Regions from separate parts of the Colwellia sp. MB3u-8 genome, predicted to be linked through region 2. Evidence: predicted binding sites of a transcription regulator. Region 2 holds the regulator's gene; each other region holds the start of a gene.

What was found. Region 2 encodes LexA, which represses DNA repair genes until DNA is damaged. Its sites were predicted from a motif close to TACTGTATNNNNATACAGTA; they were not measured.
Region 1: a site for LexA is predicted at 2,857-2,876, ahead of H4J54_RS09755 (YebG family protein). Genes of this name have one in related genera too.
Region 3: a site for LexA is predicted at 2,201-2,220, ahead of ruvA (Holliday junction branch migration protein RuvA). Genes of this name have one in related genera too.

What each region holds. Positions count from the first base shown of each region.
Region 1 covers NZ_JACGVA010000063.1:11,873-17,596, reverse strand. Annotated here, with positions in the region: gene thrA (bifunctional aspartate kinase/homoserine dehydrogenase I) at 1-891, opposite strand, end outside; gene H4J54_RS09760 (M48 family metallopeptidase) at 1,453-2,181, opposite strand; gene H4J54_RS09755 (YebG family protein) at 2,354-2,758, opposite strand; gene dbpA (ATP-dependent RNA helicase DbpA) at 3,158-4,543, opposite strand; gene H4J54_RS09745 (alpha/beta fold hydrolase) at 4,657-5,382, opposite strand; gene moeA (molybdopterin molybdotransferase MoeA) at 5,425-5,724, opposite strand, start outside.
Region 2 covers NZ_JACGVA010000068.1:82,248-87,971, reverse strand. Annotated here, with positions in the region: gene coxB (cytochrome c oxidase subunit II) at 1-1,042, opposite strand, end outside; gene lexA (transcriptional repressor LexA) at 1,679-2,293, opposite strand; gene H4J54_RS12860 (hypothetical protein) at 2,639-2,941, shown strand; gene oxyR (DNA-binding transcriptional regulator OxyR) at 3,206-4,108, shown strand; gene ahpF (alkyl hydroperoxide reductase subunit F) at 4,241-5,724, opposite strand, start outside.
Region 3 covers NZ_JACGVA010000042.1:22,176-27,899, reverse strand. Annotated here, with positions in the region: gene ruvB (Holliday junction branch migration DNA helicase RuvB) at 433-1,437, opposite strand; gene ruvA (Holliday junction branch migration protein RuvA) at 1,542-2,159, opposite strand; gene ruvC (crossover junction endodeoxyribonuclease RuvC) at 2,284-2,811, opposite strand; gene aspS (aspartate--tRNA ligase) at 2,958-4,742, opposite strand; gene cmoA (carboxy-S-adenosyl-L-methionine synthase CmoA) at 5,101-5,724, shown strand, end outside.

The sequences.
Region 1 (5,724 bases), on a different contig from region 2:
ATTAGCAATTAAGGTGCCTGGCGCGTCAGGATTACCGGTATTTTTAATTAAACAAGGGATATGGTACTGGGCAATCGGTCCAATAGTTTTAGGGTGTAAAACACTGGCACCAAAATAAGACAACTCCATCGCTTCTTGGTAGGACAAATAATCTAATAATTGCGCTTCTTTGATTAAGCGAGGATCCGCATTATAAACGCCGTCAACATCAGTCCAAATTTCGCAATACTCGGCGTCACTACAAACCGCTAATACTGCTGCAGAATAGTCTGAGCCATTGCGGCCTAAGGTGGTTATATTACCAAGGCTGTCAACACCAATAAAACCAGGCATAAGCGCAATAGTTTTGAGTTCGTTATAGATATATTGAAATTTTTCTTTACATAACACCAAATCAGCCACTGCATTCATAGCCACATCATTAGTGCGTAAAAATTTTTCGGGTTCAATAATACTGACTTCAATGGCGTCAACTGACAGTACCGATTGCAACAAGGCCACACTTAAGCGCTCACCAATACTGATAATACGCGCACGTATGTGTTCAGGACAAAATGACAGTAAGGTTGCGCCATGCAAATATCGACTTAACTGGTGTTCCCAAGTTGCTAGTACTTGCTCGCTATGTAGCGGGCAAAAACTGGGCACTGTTGCCGATAAGTCGTTAATAATATTTTCAATTGCCTGTTTAAAATGCAGTAAGTCACTTTGCAACTTTTCTTCATTGGAAATATTCTCTGCCATCGCTACAAGATGATTAGTGACGCCCTGAGGCGCAGAGACAACAATAGCAAGACTAGAAGACTTACTTTTATTTTTGATGATATTTGCCACTTCAATAAAGCGTTGACCTGAAGCCAAAGAGGAACCACCAAATTTTAATACACGCATTTTTACTCCTAAACCCTAAAACAAAAAAAGCCCGTAACCTTATAGGTCACGGGCTTTATAAAATTGACAAATTCTACACGTTAGCCGATGACCACCATTCCGGTGAGGGTGGTAGTGATAATAATAATAATTCGGCTAAGTAGAATATTCATAGGCTATAAAGTGCCTGATAAGGGTTTTTCTGTCAACTGATTTTTATGAATAAAAAAAACTAATATATGTATAAAAGTGAGGTGGATTGAATATTTTTATAAAATATTCATCTAACAGTTCTGTTTTTAATTAAGCACCTGTGATTAGCACTGACCTTTTTGTGCTTAAGAAAGGTCATCTTAGACGACTCATCAAGCCTTCAAGGCGCCAATACTGTTTTTGTGGGCGACACAAAAACTGACTTTACAATGGCTTAACACGCGATAATTTACACTCAAAGTATTTTCTCCCTGCTCAGCAAAAACAGAAAAACACCCTCAGCAATAATTTGATTTTTTGCCAAGATTACTAAAGCAGAATCCCACAGTCGAAAAAAAACACAGTCTCCACAGTGCGGTATTTAAACGACTACGACCACTGTAGATAGGCTTGGTGTTTCTGCACCCAACGCTTGGCACTTTGATATTCTGGATAATGCTCGGCAACTAATTGCCAAAATTTTGTCGAGTGATTCATGTGTTCTAAATGAGACAGTTCATGAATAATGACGTAGTCAATCACCCAAGTAGGCAGCATTTTCAATAAATAATTAAAACTCAATTCGCCACGGCTATTACAACTACCCCAACGTGCTTTATATTTTCTCACTTTAAATGACGAGGCATGCAGCGACATTTGTTGTGAAAAAATCACAAGATTATGCTCAATGTAGTCTTCAACACAGGCTTTAAACCAAGATTCGATTTGCGATTTTATTTTTGCGCTAACAATAACTGAGTTTAGAGCCTGGAGTTTATAGCGAGGGTTAAGCACAACGGTTAAACTTTGTGCTAACTTATTGTGCACAACATTTTGCTGACCAAAATCAATAAGTACGCTATGAGGCAAACCATCAATATATAGGCTTGGATGCTTACCTAGCGTTTCATCAGAAAATTGCAGCGTAAAATGGGGGCTCAGCACTCTATTTTCTGTTTGCTCGGCCACCTTTTGCTGCAACCACTGCAATTTAGCTTGTATAAGCTGCTCAACATAAGTTGTTTTAACAAACCTTGGCGCTCTAACAATAACTATTGCGTTACTGACTTGTAACGCAATAGTCTTTCGGCGCGAACTACGTATCAGCTGATATTCCAAAACGCTACCCTAAGACATCGACTTATATCAAGTTAAGTGGATGTCTTTATTAGTCAACTTGCGATAAACAACACTGTCATATGATGGCCATATGATGACTTAGTAAACTTTGGTGCAGAAGAGCAAAGTTATTCATAAGTTACTTTCACGCCTACCGGTATTGAAGCCGGTGCTAAGCGGCGTCAGATTTAGCTTTACTACTCGCTTTAACGCCAGCTGCTTTAGACTTTTTCACTGGTGCATTTGCGGGTTTAACACTATCATCTTCAACAGTGTCATTAGCTAATTCTACTGTGTCTTTAGTCTTTTTTTGACTGCTGCCAGCGGATTTTTTACTGACGACTTTAACTTTTTTTGCCTGTAACGCAACAAGTACGTCTTCACGGTTTTGCGCTAAATAAACACTCAGTTCTTCACGGATACTTTCTGAAAGCTCGACCGGTGCTTGTTCAAAAATTTCAGATAAACCATCTGCAATATCAAGCATTTTGTCGTATTCATCTGCGGCTCTTTTATCCATGAATGTTTCTACCTCTACAGCTTTTCTTATGACGACATATCGACTTTCAACTGCCATTATTATCCCTTAATTAACTATTATTTAACTATTTACCAAACTCGACTCATTGCTATGATGCAGTAAAGTCATGCATATACCAGCACCACACTAGCAACAACTGTATATATTAACAGCATCATACCCTGATTACTTTAAATTACCAAAGGCTATTATTAACCCGCACTATTTTCATCGTGCCTATCGTACGATATATGACCTTACTATGCGTTAATATTTATCACAAGGTCAACAGGTGTAAAGCTCGATATCAAAAATCAAGGTGAATTTGAAGTGATGACACTTAAGTGGTGGCACTAGGAGCTATGCTTTAGAAATGGTAGTTTGGTGACTAACCAGATACTCAAATTTGCCACTGAGTACCTGGTTAGTCACCTAGGTATGTTTAGGGGAGCAGTCTTATTTTAATTCTTTAACCCTAAAAGTGCGGCCTTTTAACTTACCATGGGTTAATTTATTTAACGCTTTTCTAATCACCATTTTATCTACAGCGACATAGGCCCAATTTGCGCCTAGTTGGATTTTACCCACTTGCTCAAAGGTTATGCCATTTTCACCAGTCAATGCACCGACGATATCGCCTGGTCGCACTTTTTGCTTTTTACCGCCGTCGATTTGTATTGTCGTCATTTTTGGCGTAAATATACTGCGCTCTAAAGCATCACTACTGGGCAATTCTTCGCCTTCAATGCTGCGCTCTAAGTAATCTTCTAACAGGCCAATTTTATAGCTGTCTTTTTTATTAAATAAAGAAAAGGCATAACCCGTGCTGCCTGCACGACCGGTGCGACCAATACGATGAATATGAACTTCACTGTCGTGGGCAATATGATAATTAAATACCGCATCAAGCGCTTCAATATCTAAGCCACGAGCGGCAACGTCAGTCGCCACCAGTATTGAGGCACTTTTGTTCGAAAAACGTACTAAGGTTTGATCTCGGTCTCTTTGCTCTAAATCACCATGTAGGGCGACAACACCAAAACCATAAGCCGCCAATTTATTAGCCACACTCTGCGTTTCTACTTTGGTATTACAAAATATGACGCTCGACTCAGGCTGATGAGTTAACAGCAGTAAACGAATCGCCATTAGGCGATCTTCATCATTTTCTACCTGATAAAAATGCTGTGAAATAGTGCTACTTTCATGGCTTGATTCTACTTTTATCACAGCCGGTGTTTGCAAATAGCTATTGGCTATTTTTTGAATCTGTTGTGCAAACGTAGCGCTGAACAATAAGGTTTGTCTTTGCTGAGGCATTTTAGCCACAATGTTATCTAAAGCCGCTTGAAAACCCATATCAAGCATACGGTCGGCTTCATCTAAAACTAAGGTGTCAACATGCTCTAATGACAAGGTGCCACGGCCTAAGTGATCTTCGATTCGCCCTGGCGTGCCAACAATAATATGTGCGCCATGCTCCAATGAACCCACTTGCGGGCCAAACGGTGTACCACCACATAACGTTAGCACTTTAATGTTATGCACAGCTCTTGCTAGCTTTCTAATTTCTTTCGCTACTTGGTCGGCTAATTCGCGTGTTGGACAAAGGACTAAGGTTTGAATTCTAAACTTTTTAACTTGTAGTTTATTCAAAAGGCCAAGACCAAATGCGGCTGTTTTGCCAGAGCCGGTTTTACCTTGGGCAATAACATCTTGTCCCGCTAAAATAGCTGGTAGGCTTTTCGCTTGTATTTCTGTCATCTCATGGTAACCCATTGATGAAAGGTTTTCTAAAAGTGCCGGTTGCAAGCTAAGTGATGAAAATTTGCTGTCGCTCAACGTAAAGTCCTAAGGTAAAAAATAATTGCCGCTATTTTACACGCTTTCGCTCAGGCAAACACAGCTTTAGGCAATTAAATTATTAACCACTTTGCAGCTGACAAAAAGTAGCATTAACTAGCCAACAAATGCATTAGCATGGTGGCAAAAGCTTGCGGTGATTCTAATGGTAACATGTGGCCAGTATGGGGGATTTCTTTTAACACAATATGACTCGCGCCGTGCAGCTCTTGTTTTAATGAAGCAAGATCAACTAAGTTATCCGCATCGCCAATCAGCAAGGTAATAGGTAAGGATAATCGAGTTAAACAAGGTATTAAGTTGGGCCTATGCATAGAAACCCTGAGTTGATGCAATAAGACATCAACCCCCAATTTGCGGTCCATAGCGACGATAACTTGCTTTATATCTTGATAACCTTGTCGATTAAGTTGCTTAATCTCTGGGTGTAATAAGTCATCAATACGCTTATCTGGAATACCACAATAACCGCGCTTGCTTATCCCATCAGTAGTACGTTGACGTTGCTTAATTTCTGCTATGGGTAAATTTTTCGGAAAATTAGACACTATCAGTAAGTGTTTAAGTTTATTGTCGAGCTTTAACGCTATGGCGCTAGCAATATAACCGCCTAATGAAAAACCGACTAATATCGCCTTATGTGCAACGATTTTGTCTGACAAAGCACTCACCACTTCGTCCATACAACCGGTATGGGGGATCACCAAAGAAATTAATCGGTGATCTTCATGACATTGCTCTTGTAGCAGCTGCCATACAGGCAACCACAAATGCTGATCGCACATAGTACCGGGAATAAAGTAAATAGTTTGTGACACTTTTATCCCTTGTAGGTTTTTTTGAGTGCTACTTGGTATAAATTATGACGCAAAGTAGCGCTCAAACAAGCGAACATTGACTACTTCTCCCGCCGGCACTCGACCTTGTTCAGCAGGTAAAACAATATAACAATTGGCCGACGAGATACTGGTTAAAATGCCGGAGCCTTGACTGCCTGTGCTATTGACCATTAACTCACCTGTGTGGTCATAAGAGAGAACACCGCGCTGAAAGTCCATGCGCCCGGGTGACTTTTTTAAATCAGTGATAGTTTTTGCTTTTAAGGTGATTGCCGGTGTTGAGTGACAATTTTGTAATTTAATCAGCGCTGGCATGGCTAA
Region 2 (5,724 bases):
GAACAGCTTCACCCGTATTGTTACCCCAAGCATTACGCTCATAAGTTACAACCGCCGCAATTTCTTTTAAGCTTAATTGCTTACCATAAGCTTGCATGCCGGTACCTGCTTTACCATTAACGACAATATCTATATGCGCGCTAGCTGGACCCGTTGTGGCAATAGCACTACCTTTAAGGGCTGGAAATGCGGGAGGTAAACCTTGGCCACTGACTTGGTGACACGCTGCGCAGTAGGCGGTATAGGTTGTTTCTCCTAGTTGCATTAATTCGTCCATTGAAGCCGAAGCATTTAACGACGCCGCTTCAGCAGCTGCTGCATTGGCTTGCATTTGCTTTTGCTCATCAAGCCAAATGGCGTAATCTGCTTCAGACTTAACTTCAACCACTATCGGCATAAAGCCGTGGTCTTTGCCACACAACTCAGCACATTGGCCACGATAAACACCGGGTTCATCGACCTTGGTCCAAGCTTCATTAATAAAGCCTGGGTTAGCATCTTGTTTTACCGCAAATGCCGGTACCCACCAAGCATGGATAACATCATCAGAAGTAATAACAAAACGCACTTTTTTATTGATTGGAATAACCAAAGGACGATCAACTTCTAACAGGTAATGTTCACCTTTTTCTGCTGAGGTACCATCTTGGTTTTCGTATTGTTCACGCGGAGTAGAAAGCACTGAATAAAATTCAAGGTCTTGATCAAAGTATTTATAATGCCATTTCCACTGAGAACCCGTTACTTGAATGGTTAAATCCGCATCATCGTTATTTTCCATATCGATCAGCGTAATAGTGGCTGGAAAAGCCATAGCAATTAGAATAACAACAGGAATCGCTGTCCAAAGAATTTCAACTTTTGTGCTTTCATGAAAGGTTGCTGGTTTAAAGCCTTTTGATTTACGGTGAAACACCATAGACCAAAACATAGCACCAAAGACCACAACACCAATAGCAGTACAGATATAGAGCACTAGCATATGTAAATCATATACGTCTCTGCTCACCTCAGTAACACCTTTAGTTAAGTTCAGCGACATCTCTGCCCACACTGAACTAGAGAACAAGCCCCCTAGCAACAACAAACCTAGGTTACGTCTTTTCACACGACATCTCCTTCACCTTTAATTTAGGCCAAATAACATATTTTCATTATGAAAACCGGCTATTTAGCGCATACATTTATTATTATTTAAGTGACGCATTAATCAACAGTTGCCAATTGCGCCCTATTGTTTTTTTGTACGTTTTCCAGACTAGAATTACTTAAAACTTGATAGGGGTCAATTTTTAATTTCAAAAGCATGATAAATAAAAACCAATAAATACAATAGAGTAAATGCCCTAAACTGGACGACAAGTAGATTTTTAAAAGGATGGCTGCAATGTTCATATTTTGTTCAAGGCATAATTTTCATGCTGAATAATAAATAATCAACACAGAAACTTGCTGTATAAAAAGCAAGCTATTAGCGGTATTTATTGCCGAACAGGAGGATTGTTCTAACCAAAAAAATTGAGGTACATATTAGGCACAGAAATGGTTATCAAGCATAAGAAATACGCAGATTTTAACCCCCTAGATTAAACCTAGTGATAGTTAAATCTGCGAAATATAATGTAGAAAAATCTAGTTTAGGTAAATATTAGCATTTATGAAGTAAGTGCAAGCTGAACTACATCCAATCAGCCGCGCGAATAACACCAACGGCTAGACCTTCGATATTAAATTGCTGAAACTTTAAATCGACCTTAATCGGTGCAAAATCTTCATTTTCAGCATGTAAATAAACCACATTGCCCTCACGTTTAAAACGCTTAACGGTAACATCGTCTTCCACACGAGCAACAATCACTTGACCATTTTGCACGTCGGTTGTTTGATGAACAGCCAACAAGTCGCCATCCATAATGCCGATATCTTTCATGCTCTCGCCATTAACACGCAATAAATAATCAGCCGGAGGATGAAATAAATTGCCATCAACTTTGTAATGCTGCTCAACATGTTCTTGCGCCAAAATAGGCTCACCGGCCGCTACACGACCAATAAGTGGCAAACCATCTTCAGCGATAAACTCTTGTGTAAGACGAATACCACGCGATGTGCCAGGTAGCATTTCAATATAACCTTTCTTCGCTAGCGCTTTTAAATGTTCTTCTGCTGCATTGGCCGACTTAAAACCAAAAAAAGCAGCAATTTCAGCACGCGTTGGCGGCATACCTGTGTCGGAAATTTTTTCTCGGATCAGATCAAAAATCTGCTGTTGTCTGGGGGTTAAAGGGCGCATAGTTGTTCCTTAAGCTACTTAAGAGCGAGCCTGTATTTTTACACAGTATTACTGTTATTGTATACAGGCTGTAATTAAACGCAAGAAAATAATCATCCGCCTTTGCTAGTTTGGGTTTTAGTTGCAATGGTGGTGTTTCTAAAAACATTAAGTGCTCAATCCATGTTGTTGTAAGCGGCTTTCACGATTAAAATCAGTTAGGTGTGCATCACGGTCAATTTCATTGTTGATGAATCAAAAAGCACTGCTGATTAAGGTCATTAAAATAGCCATGAATAAAACTATTAACCTTGCTCAAACAGCAGGTATATAGGTTAATAAAACGTAGAAGGTGAATGGAAAATAATGAATAAAGACGAATATTTAGATTGTTGCCAAGCACAGTTGCTGAAAGTTTTTAGCCTCGCAAAAAATCATAAAAAAGATGATAAGCAAAAATTCAGGGCTGAAGGTTTTATCCATGCGGGTAAAGCGTTAGGCGTTATATCTCATGCAGAGGCTGTCGACGTTATCGCGCGAGCTCACTTTCAGGTATTTGGTGAAAGTATTGAATCTCGCCAAAATAGAAAAGCGAGCTTAAAAGAAGCTGTTGCTAAAGGTGATGAAAATTTTATTAACATTCCGGCTTATGAGCGATCAAAGCTATAATGCTTCAATCTCCCTCAACTCCTTAAGACTTTAAGACCTCAAAGTACCGTAAGTCATTTTACACAATGGCTTAAATACCCAGTGATGCAATAAGCGCCTCAGTTAACCAAGCTGTTGGCAAGTTTATAGCCTTTGCAAGCATGGTTTAGTCTGGGTATTAGCGCTTTCATTGCAGGCTTGGCTTGTCAGTATTCTAGCTAAACTCAGTACCTTAAGTTAACATCAATCTAGCTATCAACCACCTCATATCAATAGATGTAAACTATGATAAAAATTCGTGATTTAGAATATCTAACGGCCATTGCCGAATATAAGCATTTTGGCCATGCCGCTGAGGCTTGCTTTGTTAGTCAACCAACGCTAAGTGGTCAAATTCAAAAACTAGAACAACGCCTTAAGCTAACCTTAATTGAACGCCAACCGCGCAATGTTATGCTAACACCCGCAGGAGAAAAGTTAGTACAACAAGCTCGGCAAGTACTTAACGCCGCGAATAACTTTGAAGAAGCGGCAAAAGCGCTACTTGATCCCCTGTCAGGTGATTTACATATAGGCTTAATACCGACGTTAGCGCCATATATATTGCCGCATATTATGCCGGCACTAAACAGCAATCTAGCGAAAATAAACTTCTATTTACATGAAAATAGAACGCAAGATTTACTGCAACAATTGGAAACAGGTAAACTCGATATTTTAATTTTGCCTTGGTTGCCAGAAATGGCGCGTTTTGAACGTTACGATTTATTCACTGAGCCCTTGGTGATGGCAACGTCACCTTCACATCCACTGGCTAATAAAACTAAAGTAACATTTGATGATTTACATAATCAAAAAATTCTCACTTTAGAAGATGGCCATTGTTTGAGAGATCAAGCCATGGGCTATTGCTTTAGCGCTGGTGCGGAGGAAGATCATAGTTTTCGAGCCACCAGTCTTGAAACCTTACGTTATATGGTGGCCAGCAATATGGGTATTACGCTGCTACCACAGTTGGCGACAATTAATTATGCTCCACAAAAGCATATTCATTACATTCCTTTTGAAAGCCCGCAGCCGGTGCGTGAAATATCTTTACTTTGTCGTGCTGGTTACGCGCGTATGGAAAGTGTTAGAGCGGTGGTTAATGAAGTGCGCCAAGCAATGACGGGGTTATTTGATGAATAAATTAGCTATATTTCACAACACGCTTATTAGCTTCGACCAAAAACGCTATCGTTGCCAACGATAGCGTTTATTTTTTGAGTACTTATTGCACTAGCGTTTCAGTACTAATTAAAGCGACGAATTAATCCGCCATTAGGCTGCAGCTTCGCTAACGCTTTCAGTGTTTTCAAGCGGGTTCGGTGTTCTAATTAAATAATCGAATGCACCTAATGCTGCTGTTGCACCACTGCCCATAGCGATAATAATTTGTTTAAATGGCGTGTTTGTTACATCGCCCGCCGCATAAACACCCGCGATATTGGTTTCACCTTTGTGGTTAATGATCACCTCGCCTCGCTCGGTTAAATCAACACTTCCTTGCAAAAACTTTGAATTTGGCACTAAACCAATTTGTACGAAAATACCGGCAAGTTCGATACTCTCTTGCCTATCTGTTGCACGATTAAGGTAGTTTAGCCCAGTAACATGCTTGCCATTACCTAATACTTCGGTGGTTTGAGCATTAACAATAATCTCGATATTTGGCAAAGAACGCGCTTTATTTTGTAATACCGCATCAGCACGCAGTACGCTATCAAATTCAAGAACAGTAACATGCTTAACTAACCCAGCTAGATCAATGGCTGCCTCGATACCTGAGTTACCGCCACCAATTACCGCAACTGATTTGCCTTTAAATAATGGCCCATCACAGTGCGGACAATAAGCGACACCTTTACCACGGTATTCTTGCTCACCAGTGACGTTCATTTCTCTCCATCTTGCGCCTGTGGCAATAATGGTTGAGCGTGTTTGTAAGATAGCGCCGTTTTCTAATTCAACGGTGATTAAACCACCTTCAACATCACTTTCTATAATTTTTTTCACCTGTTGATTATTCATAATATCAACATCGTATTCATTAACATGGGCTTCTAGATTAGCCACTAGTTTAGGCCCATCAGTTGCATTCACTGAGATAAAATTTTCAATGGACATGGTTTCTTGTAATTGGCCACCAAAATTGTCTGCCACTATGCCTGTGCGTATCCCTTTACGGGCACTATATATCGCTGATGACGCACCTGCTGGGCCACCACCTATAACTAATAAGTCAAAAGCTGCTTTATTGTTTATCGCCTTAGCCTGTCTCGCGCCAGCATTGGTATCAACTTTGTTTAAAATCTCAGTTACCGTCATTCTGCCTTGGCCAAACGCTTTACCGTTTAAGTAAACTGCCGGTACTGATAAAATATCTCGTTGGTAAACTTCTTCTTGGAATAATGCCCCATCAACCATCACATGCTTAATTTGCGGATTAATTGCCGCCATCATGTTAAGTGCTTGCACTACGTCTGGGCAATTTTGACAACTTAAGGAAATATAGGTTTCAAAGCTATGCTCACCTTCTAGTGAGGCCACTTGCTCAATCACCGCTTTATCAAGCTTTATTGGATGTCCACCGCTGTGTAACAAGGCTAATACCAAAGATGTAAATTCATGTCCCATCGGCACGCCAGCGAAGCGCATTTCGCCACCAGTTTTAACTGATTTTACTAACATTGATGGCACTCGCTCGTTGCTTGCATCTGCTGCAACAACCGAGACTAATGCTGACATTTCAGCAATTTCTGTCA
Region 3 (5,724 bases), on a different contig from region 2:
ATATTATCAAAGATCATTACTGTTCAGCGACTGTACATGGTTACTTTCTCTATATTACTGTAATTTATTTCGCATTAGTTTTTCTAATGGTTAACATAAATTATTTTTGTTTGTGTTACTCAGCTCATCGGACTAGAATAGCCTTGTTGTTTGAGCTAGCGCACGAATTTTGTTTTTTACATTTTTCATCTTAGCCCACAAATGTTTTGATAGGTGTTGTTACCTTTCTCTGTTATATATTTTCTAGGACCCCCATTTCCTTTCCTCAGCTTATATTTTAAGTTGGCCCACATAGATTTATGTGGGCTTTTTTTTGCTTAAAATTCAAAGAATAAACATCGACGCTCTTTCACATCCATGTGACCACGCCATACCGTTCATCCTGAACATAAAAAGCACCCAAAGGTGCTTTTATAACGGTAAAATTAGCCGTTAACTTGGAAAGTCTAAGCCAAAGTGTAGGTAAGCTCTACTTGTAGCAATTCGCCCGCGCGGTGTGCGTTGTAAAAAACCTTGCTGGATTAAAAAAGGCTCTAATACATCTTCAATGGTTTCACGTTCTTCGCCAATGGCAGCGGCAATGTTATCAAGACCTACGGGGCCACCGGCAAATTTATCAATGATCGCTTCCAATAATTTCCGGTCCATTAAATCGAAACCTTCATTATCTACCTCTAACATATCTAAGGCACTAGCAGCGGTTGCTTTACTGACTATACCGTCAGTTTTTACATCCGCGTAATCTCTGACTCTGCGTAATAAGCGATTAGCAATGCGCGGTGTACCACGAGAACGCCTTGCGACTTCAAATGCTCCCGCTTGAGCAATGTCTAAATCTAAGAAATGTGCTGAACGCATGACAATTTCGGTTAACTCTTGCGTGTTATAAAATTCTAGCCGTTGCACTATGCCGAAACGATCGCGAAGTGGTGAGGTTAACGCGCCTGCGCGAGTTGTTGCACCAATTAAGGTAAAGGGTGGTAAATCAAGTTTTATAGAGCGGGCTGCTGGCCCTTCGCCGATCATAATATCTAACTGATAATCTTCCATCGCTGGGTAAAGAATTTCTTCTACCACAGGACTTAAACGATGAATTTCATCGATAAACAAGACATCATTTTCTTCAAGGTTAGTCAGTAATGCGGCCAAATCACCGGCTTTTTCCAATACCGGACCTGAGGTAGCCCGAACACTTACGCCCATTTCATTCGCGACAATATTGGCTAAGGTGGTTTTACCTAAACCCGGTGGACCAAAAATTAATAAATGGTCAAGCGGCTCGCGTCTTTTCAAAGCCGCCGCAATGAAAATTTCCATTTGAGACTTTACATGAGCCTGCCCAGTATAGTCGGACAACATTTTAGGCCTAATAGCTCGGTCAACCGTTTCATCTTCACGGGTGGCTACGGGTTCAATTAATCTGTCTGCTTCTATCATGTATTACTCATTGAAAAAATCATTAAAAAACTCATTGAAAAATTTTATCGTCATTTACCTTTGGCCCAAACTTGTTATCGTCGATATGGCGAAGTGATTACTACTTATAACATGGCTTTTAAAGCACCACGGATCAGGTCTTCGCTACTTTTGTCAGGATGAAAAACTGATCTAACTGCTTTGTCTGCTTGTAGCTGACTATACCCTAAAGAAACTAAGGCGTTAATAGCATCGCCTTTACTATCACTGATAAAGGCATTGGCTTGATGAACATCCGTTGGCATCATATGCACCAAAGCGTCACTACTGTCAGTTTGCCAATCTTTTAATCTATCGCGCATTTCAATCAACAAGCGTTCCGCTGTTTTCTTACCAACACCGGGTATTTTCACTATGGTGGTTAAATCGTCATTTATAACACAACTGACAAATTGATCGGCAGACATGCCTGACAAAATAGCCAAACCTAATTTAGGCCCAACACCATTAACCTTGATCAGTAAGCGAAACAGTTTACGCTCAACTTTATTAGCAAAGCCATAAAGTAATTGTGCATCTTCACGTACCACAAAGTGGGTATATAAAGTCGCTTCTTGATTAACCTCGCCAAGGGCATAAATACTGGTCATTGGCATAGTCACTTCATAGCCAACACCATTACATTCAATTAAAATTTCGGGGGCCATTTTTTCTATTAATATGCCACGTAAACGTCCAATCACGGCTTAACCTTTGCTTGATATACTATATGACAACACCATACCACTAGATATTTATACAGTAAAGTTTACGCCCTGAATTATTTAAACCGGTACGCAAATAACGATAATACTAGAAAAATAACTATTAGCGTAAGCGTCCACGTACTGTTTTAGTGGCTTGGCCTGAAAGTTTACTGATCGAGTCGTGACTGTGCGCATGACAAAGTGCAACGGCCAGTGCATCGGCGGCATCAGCTTGAGGTGTGCCCGGTAATTTCAAAATAGTTTTCACCATATGTTGCACTTGAGTTTTATCTGCCGCACCTGTACCCACAACCGATTGCTTAATTTGTCTAGCCGAGTATTCTGCAATCGTTAAACCATTGTTCGTCGCCGCAACAATAGCCGCACCTCTGGCTTGGCCTAACTTTAATGCTGAATCAGGATTTTTCGCCATAAAGACTTGCTCAATAGCAAACATGTCAGGTTGAAATTGCAAGATAAGCTCACTAACGCCAGCAAAAATTGTTTGCAAGCGCATACCTAAATCTTCACCTGCCGCTGTGGCTTTAATACAGCCACTGCCTAAATAGGTAAAATTACGGCCCGATTGTTTAATGACGCCATAGCCGGTTAAACGTGACCCTGGGTCAATACCTAAAATAATACTCACTTGTTATTTACCTTAATAAAAGCGTTAACTTTAAAAATAATACTATTGAAAAAAAACGCACGAATAAGGCCTAAGTAGCATTAATTCGTGCGTTTTAATTGTTTTAACATTAACGCTTAGTCACGTTAAAATTTTTCTAACAGAGGTTATTCTGCTTTTGGCTCAGTATCAATTTCTTTTGCCAAACAAGCAATGCCTAATTCAGCCAGTTGTGCTGGGTTTGCATGACCTGGCGCATTAGTTAACGGACACGCCGCAGTTGTTGTTTTCGGGAATGCCATCACATCACGAATTGAACTAGCTCCAGTCATCAGCATTACTAAACGGTCTAAACCAAAGGCTAAACCAGCATGTGGTGGCGCGCCGTATTGTAATGCTTCTAGTAGGAAACCAAACTTTTCTTGCGCTTCTTCATCGCTAATACCTAGAATGCGAAATACAGCGGCTTGCATATCTTGATTATGAATACGCACTGAACCACCACCTAATTCACAGCCATTAAGAACCATGTCATAGGCATCAGACAAAGCTCCCACTGGGTTTGCTTCTAATTCAGCCGCAGTTAAATTGGTAGGCGCGGTAAACGGGTGATGAATAGCATGCATGTTGCCATCAGCTTCTTCAAACATTGGAAAGTCTACCACCCACAATGGTTTCCAATCACCTTGCAATAACTCAAGCTCTTCACCCACTTTTAAACGCAAGGCACCTAATGATTCAGTCACCACATTATAAGTGTCTGAGCCAAAGAAAATAATATCGCCGGTTTTAGCATGAGTACGGGTTAATAAGGCATTAACGGCGGCTTCATCTAAGAATTTTAAAATCGGTGATTGTAACCCTTCAAGACCGGCATCAAGGTCATTAACTTTTAACCAGGGCATGCCCTTAGCGCCGTAAATACCAACAAACTTAGTTAACTCGTCAATACCTTTACGAGAGAATTTAGCGGCGCCTCCCGGTATACAAATAACCGCAACTCGGCCTTTATCATCGTTAGCGGGGCCAGAGAACACTTTAAACTCGACATCTTTTAATATGTCAGCCACGTCAACAATTTCAAGTGGATTACGTAAATCTGGTTTATCAGAGCCAAAACGAGTCATCGCCTCTAAATAGGTCATGCGCGGAAATTCACCTAAGTCTACGTTAAGTAGCTCTTGGAATAAGCCGCGGATCATAGTTTCAGTCACTTGCATCACTTGATCTGAACTCATAAATGAGGTTTCAATATCAATTTGAGTAAATTCTGGTTGGCGATCTGCACGTAAGTCTTCATCACGAAAACACTTAACGATTTGATAGTAGCGTTCCATACCTGACATCATCAACAATTGTTTAAATAATTGTGGTGACTGTGGTAAAGCAAAAAATTGCCCTTTATGAGTACGGCTAGGCACTAAATAATCACGCGCACCTTCAGGGGTAGCTGCTGTAAGAATAGGTGTTTCTATATCCAAAAAGCCTTGTGACTCAAGTGATGCACGCACCGCTGAAGTCACTTTAGCGCGAAAACGCATGCGCTCAGTCATTTCTGGACGACGTAAATCAAGATAACGATATTTTAATCGTAGCTCTTCAGAGTTCTTCTGATTTGAATCTAAAGGTAGCGGTGCTGACTTATTTAAAATAGTCAACTCTAAGCCCAACACTTCAATAGCGCCCGTTGCCATATCTTTATTCACTTGGCCATCAGGACGAGCGCGCACTTTACCTTTGATTTGCACACAAAACTCATTACGCAAGGTGTTGGCTTTTTCAAGCACTTCAGGAAAGTCCGGGTCATAAACAACTTGTACAATACCTTCACGGTCTCGTAAATCTAAGAAAATCACCGCACCTAAGTCACGACGACGATTAACCCAACCACAAAGTGTGACTTCCTGACCCACATGAGATTCATTAACCTCACCACAATAAAGACTACGCATGTATTTACCCTAAAATTCGAATAAGCTGAACAAGTTAACAGATGTTTTATAAATCTATAACTTGTGATGATAAAAATTGCCAACATTATAAAGCAATGCTAAGTAAAGTCACCCGACATTCAATGAATAGTCTAATTAGACCCGTTCCACTTCAGTATGCCGGTTAATGATATTGATAATGCTTACCCCCTCAAGCTTTAAGCAGGTTTTGCATTCCATGCTAAGCACTGCCAATAATGGCGTAAAGTCGGCTATAACGCCCTAAGCAGAACATAAAAACACATTACCTTGTTTATCAGAGAATATATCAGGTAAAATACGCTTTTATAGCCTCAAACGTTAGTATAGTTTTGTCATCATGAAAACATCAGATACCGATTTAATTTTTTCTAATAAACAAAGTAAAATCAAAGACTTTGCATTCGACGCACAAGTCGTAGAAGTTTTCCCCGATATGATCAGCCGCTCAGTGCCTGGTTATAGCACTATTATTGATACCATAGGCCGACTCAGTCAGCGCTATGTCACCGATAACAGCCAAGTTTACGACCTGGGCTGTTCGCTCGGCGCGGCAACATTGGCGATGCGTAAAGGTATCAGCGCAAAAAACTGTAAAATTATCGGCATTGATAGCTCAAGCGCTATGGTTGAACGCTGTAAAATGCATGTAAGTGCTTTTAAAGGTGAAACACCGGTTGAGATAATAGAAGCTAATATTCTTGATATTGAAATTAAAAATGCCTCTATGGTAGTGCTTAATTTTACTTTACAATTTATCGCGCCAGAACAACGCCAATTATTGTTAAATAAAATAGCTAAAGGCCTTAATCCCGGTGGTTTATTATTACTGTCAGAGAAAATAGCCCATACCGACAACGTCTGCAATGAGTTACTCGTCGACTTACATCATGACTTTAAGCGTGCCAACGGTTATAGCGAATTAGAAATCGCCCAAAAACGTACCGCACTAGAAAACGTCATG